Regions from separate parts of the Streptococcus sp. NSSLK0004 genome, predicted to be linked through region 1. Evidence: predicted binding sites of a transcription regulator. Region 1 holds the regulator's gene; the other holds the start of a gene.
The links. The regulator CtsR, encoded in region 1, represses protease genes until heat stress. The targets are predictions, from matches to a motif close to TTGGTCAAAAAAGGTCAAANA.
Positions count from the first base shown of each region.

Region 2: the regulator CtsR is predicted to act here: its motif matches at 1,624-1,644, upstream of AC4CS8_RS07845 (ATP-dependent Clp protease ATP-binding subunit).

Region 1 is NZ_CM180142.1:1,801,299-1,803,768, forward strand. Features, by position in the region: gene AC4CS8_RS09240 (ATP-dependent Clp protease ATP-binding subunit) at 1-847, opposite strand, end outside; gene AC4CS8_RS09245 (CtsR family transcriptional regulator) at 850-1,308, opposite strand; gene AC4CS8_RS09250 (DUF6568 family protein) at 1,591-1,929, shown strand; gene tsf (translation elongation factor Ts) at 2,366-2,470, opposite strand, start outside.
Region 2 is NZ_CM180142.1:1,512,830-1,515,299, forward strand. Features, by position in the region: gene AC4CS8_RS07845 (ATP-dependent Clp protease ATP-binding subunit) at 1-1,501, opposite strand, end outside; gene AC4CS8_RS07850 (VOC family protein) at 1,889-2,254, opposite strand; gene AC4CS8_RS07855 (chloride channel protein) at 2,294-2,470, opposite strand, start outside.

The DNA of each region.
Region 1 (2,470 bases):
CACCACGGAAACGAGTACCTGCAACAACATTCATCAAGTCGAGTTCCAAGACACGCATCTTAGCCAGACTAACTGGCACATCCCCAGCCGCAACACGCTGAGCCAGACCCAAGGCAAGTGCTGTTTTTCCGACACCAGCATCACCAACCAAAACTGGATTGTTCTTAGTTTTACGTGATAGGATTTGAATCATCCGTGAAATCTCAGCATCTCGACCAAGCACAGGCTCCATCTTTCCTTCACGCGCCAAGGCTGTTAAATCGCGTGTGTAATCCTCCAAACCACCACTTTGTGGTTGAGGCATTCCCATCATATTACCAACCGTTGCTTGCTTAGGTTTTCCACCTTTCATCAAGGTCCGAATAGCCTTCAGATGTTCCTTAGTAAAACCGGCCTTTGCCTCCAGATTTTTTCGTAAATCCAAGAACCGAATCTTGTCATCAGAATCTTCAAAGTGAAAACCAGCCTTATCCAAAATCTGTGAAGCTGTTGACCGCTTGTCCAACAGCATCCCCATGAAGACATGTTCAGTTCCTAATTCTTTACTTTTGACAATCTCAGCAATCTTTTCAGCAAAAACCTGTAATTCTCCCGTCCGCTTAGATGAAGGTAGAATGACAAAATCTTCCAATTCCTCACGATAAACCTTGTCCGTAACCACATAGGTCGCGTGTTCGTAGTCCGATACATCTGCTGGATATTCTGCCAAGACAGATCCCGCAATCGTATCAGGATTAATTACAAAAGCCAGCAATAAATGCCAGGTTTCCAAGTAATCACTATTATAACGCTGTGCTATCAATTGAGCATCTTCATAGACGGCCTGTAAACCTCTTGAAATCTTCATTTTTATTCCTCTTTCCTATCCAAACGGCGTAAAATCTGATACATCATCCGTGCTCGAATTTCACCAGCTTCTTTTCCTAAAACCTCATCCGAACTGGTTGCAAGCAAAAGATTGCCTTCACGCTCTGTCATTAACTGTTCATCAAAGAGTAATTGTAAAATATCTGCAAAGACCGTTGCCGATAAACTGTCTCCCATATTTTTCAACAGATCACGAACCAATTCATGCTTGTCCGAAAAGGTAATCCGTCCGATACGAATGTAGCCTCCGCCACCACGCTTGCTTTCCACAATATAGCCACGGCTGGCTGTAAAACGGGTCTTAATCACATAGTTAATCTGACTGGGTACCACTTCAAACCGACTGGCCAATTCACTTCGACGTAACTCCGCTACACTGACCTGGTCTAGGATGGCTTTGATATGCTCTTCGATATAATCTGATGTATTTTTCATCGCCATAGTATCGCCTCTTTCTTTGACTATCTTTGACCATTATTATACCTTAAAAAAACAAATTTTGAAAGCAAAAGCCCAGCTAACCTCGTAGCAGAATTTTGAAATCTTTTCCAAAATTTTCTATAATGAAAAGAAAAAACAGAAAGGACTATGGCTTCCGTATTTAGTTGAACTGAATACGGGCTACGGACTGGGCCAAAAAGATAAACGAGAACTGGACGCTTGCATCGTCGTTCTGTTTCCTATTTTGTCTGTGTCCGCTTACAGCCCTTTATATCTTACACCATGAACTTTCAAGACTACATTCAAGATTTTACAAACGTAACTGTGGAGCAAGCACAGAGCCTTCTAGCTGCCAAAGATGGCGGTATTCTCTTCATCGGACGTGTCACTTGCCCTTACTGCAACCGCTTCGCACCAAAACTTCATAAGGTCGCTCAAGACAAACAGATGACTGTTCATTTCCTTGACTCTAGCCAAGTCAGCCCTCAACTCCAAGCTCTCCGCGACCACTACCAAGTACCTACCGTCCCTGGCCTCTTGGTTGCCAAAGAAACTGGTGTCCAAGTCCGCTGCGATTCGAGCATGACCGAAGAAGAAATTGCGGAGTTTATTCAAGACTAAACCAGAACAAACAAAAAGCACTGACCACAAGGCCAGTGCTTTTTAAGGAGATTATGAAAAATATTTAGGATTGATATTAGTATAACCCAAACAGCTATATCCGACATCCGACCTAAGACTGATTTATCAAAAAGAACTCCTCTTCGGAAGTTCTTGAATTGTTGGATAGTCTTTCTGTTTACTTTCACTCACTTCAAAGGTCTGGGAAACCTCTGAAGGCTGGAGATAGTGAACCAAGTTCGTAAACAAGTCCAGCTGGGATACTTATATTTTAGAAAGCTAGCAAAAAGCATCGACCATAAGTCGGTGCTTTTTTAAGGAGATTATGAAAAATATTTAGGATTGATACTAGTATAACTGAATCAAACATAGCCGACATCCGCCCTAAGACCGAATTATCAAAAAGAACTCCCTTTCGGAAGTTCTTCGTTATATCTTATTTACCAAGAGCTGCTGCCATTGTCGCTGCAACTTCTGCTTCAAAGTCGTTTGAAGCTTTCTCGATACCTTCACCCACTTCAAAGCGAGCAAATTCTACAAC
Region 2 (2,470 bases), 290 kb from region 1:
ACCCGACATATCCTGCTGTGGTACCGATTAATTTGGAAACTGCTGTCCGGTCGCTGTATTCAGACATATCCAGACGAATAATGGCATCCTTATTACCAAACAAGTCTAGAGCTAGTTGTTTAGCCAACTCTGTTTTACCAACACCAGTCGGACCAACAAAGAGGAAGGAGCCGATTGGACGGTTACCATCATCAAAGCCTGCACGATTACGACGAATGGCACGGGATACTGCTTCCACTGCATCATCTTGACCGATTACATTTGTGGCTAAGCGATTTTTCAAGTCCTTGAGGCGTTCGATATCAGAAGCTCCCATTTGAGAAACTGGAATACCTGTCATGCGTTCAACTGCCTGAGCCACATCATTGACACTTGCTACAACCTTTTGGCTTTCCGTATGGTTATCAATCTGCTCTTGCAATTGGTCAATACGGACCTTTTCATTCAAGGCTCTTTCGTAATCCTCTTTTTCTGCTGCTTCTAACTGCATACGTTTGGCTTCAGCCATCTCTGTTTCCAAGGTCTGAATATCTGTCACAGGGTGTTGGGCAGCCAAGTGTGCCGCCGTCACATCGATTAAGTCAATGGCCTTATCTGGCAAGCAGCGCTGTGGAATGTATTGAACTGAATAATCAACTGCAGCTCTTAAAACCTCATCTGGCAATTCAATATTGTGATGAGCTTCGTAGAGCGGTTTGATCCCTTTCAGGATTTGATAGGTATCTTCTGCGGACGGAGCATTAACCTTGACTTCATTGAAACGACGGGCCAAGGCAGCATTTTTGTGAATGGTGTTGCGGTATTCATCTTGTGTGGTCGCTCCAATGACGGTCAACTCACCGCGAGAAAGAGCTGGTTTGAGAATATCTGCCAATCCCTTGGAACCAGAATCCCCACCTGTGCTACCTGCTCCTAAAATCTGATGAATTTCATCGAAGAAGAGAATGATATTACCTGCTTTTTTGACCTCGTCCACAAGATTTTGGACATTTTCTTCAAATGCTCCACGGTACTGGGTACCTGCTTCCAAACCTGAGATGTCGATGGAAATAATTTCCTTATTCTTAATAGCTGCTGGCACATCTCCATTAACAATAGCCTGAGCCAATCCTTCGACCACCGCAGTTTTCCCAACACCAGCATCACCAACAAGAACAGGATTATTCTTAGTCCGACGTGCCAAAATTTCAGATGTTTCTTGGATTTCCTTATTGCGTCCAATGACTGGATCCAACTTACCTTCACGCGCATCTTGTGTCAAATTGCGACCCAGTTTTGCAAGAATTCCGTCTGACTTTATCTGACCTTTAGCCTGTGTTTGAGCCACTTCTTCTCTTTGTGGTAATTGACCAGTCTGGCGGTAGATAGCAAATTCTTCCGGTGTCACTTCACGACCATTTATAGAATACCGACGCCGTTCTGTGCTGTATCCTCCCATGTTCCCCATGAGTTGATTGAAAATATCGTCCATATTGCTAAAGTTGTTGTAATTGTTGTTCATAATAGTTACCTCGTTTAAAATTGTGATGTGTTTAATTGACTAAAACTGACCTTTGTGTGATAAAAAAATTTAATTTCTAGTAGGGAATAATCCTATCTTTCATAGCAACCTCCTTAGAAGTTTATTTGTCCTTTACTGATCAATTGGTCCAAAAGAAAATCAAATTCGAAATTTGACTTTAACTGACCTTTCAATCAAAGAATTCGTAAGGATGATACCTTACGAATTCTATTTTATACCATTGGTCAGTAAAAGTCAATAGTTTTGTTTGACTTTTTTATAAAAAAGATAGAAAAGCCAACATACTCCTCCCATCTTATTTGGTTAGATAGATGTTCAAATAGTAAATTCTTTCAAACTATCAAAAAGACTGGATTTGCTCCAGTCCTACATGACAATCACATTAAAGTGGTGGTTATCCAAGTCAGTAAAGCTTGCACCATAGAAACCGTAGGCATCTGTCGGACGACCTATAACCTGACCTCCGTTAGCCTCTACACGCTCTATCAAGCTATCCACTTCTTCTTTAGTCGTAACATTGATTGAAATCAGCACCTCATTCCCACTAGTTGCTACCTGAAAGGGAACACGCTGGGAAAAGGTATCGGTCTGCATCAAGATTAGGTTGCCACCTTCTGGCAGAGTCGCTGACTTGATGTCTCCGAAAGTCGCCACAGAAAAACCAACTGCTTCATAAAATTGACCCGCTTTTTCAAGGTCTGCTACTGCTAGGTTCATCCAAAATGATTTCATCTTTTTCTCTTTTCTAGTTGATAGACCTAGTATAGACCTTTACTTACCTTTGGTCAAAAATTTGGTCTTTTGTTTGGACCATAGCAGAGCTAAACCGATGATAGCAAGGGAAACTGGCAAGAGTTGAATAGGGAAGAAGAGACTGATAAAAATCCCTGCTAACCACTCCTTGCCCAAGAGCCCAATAGCCATTGACAAACTCACAACCAATACGAC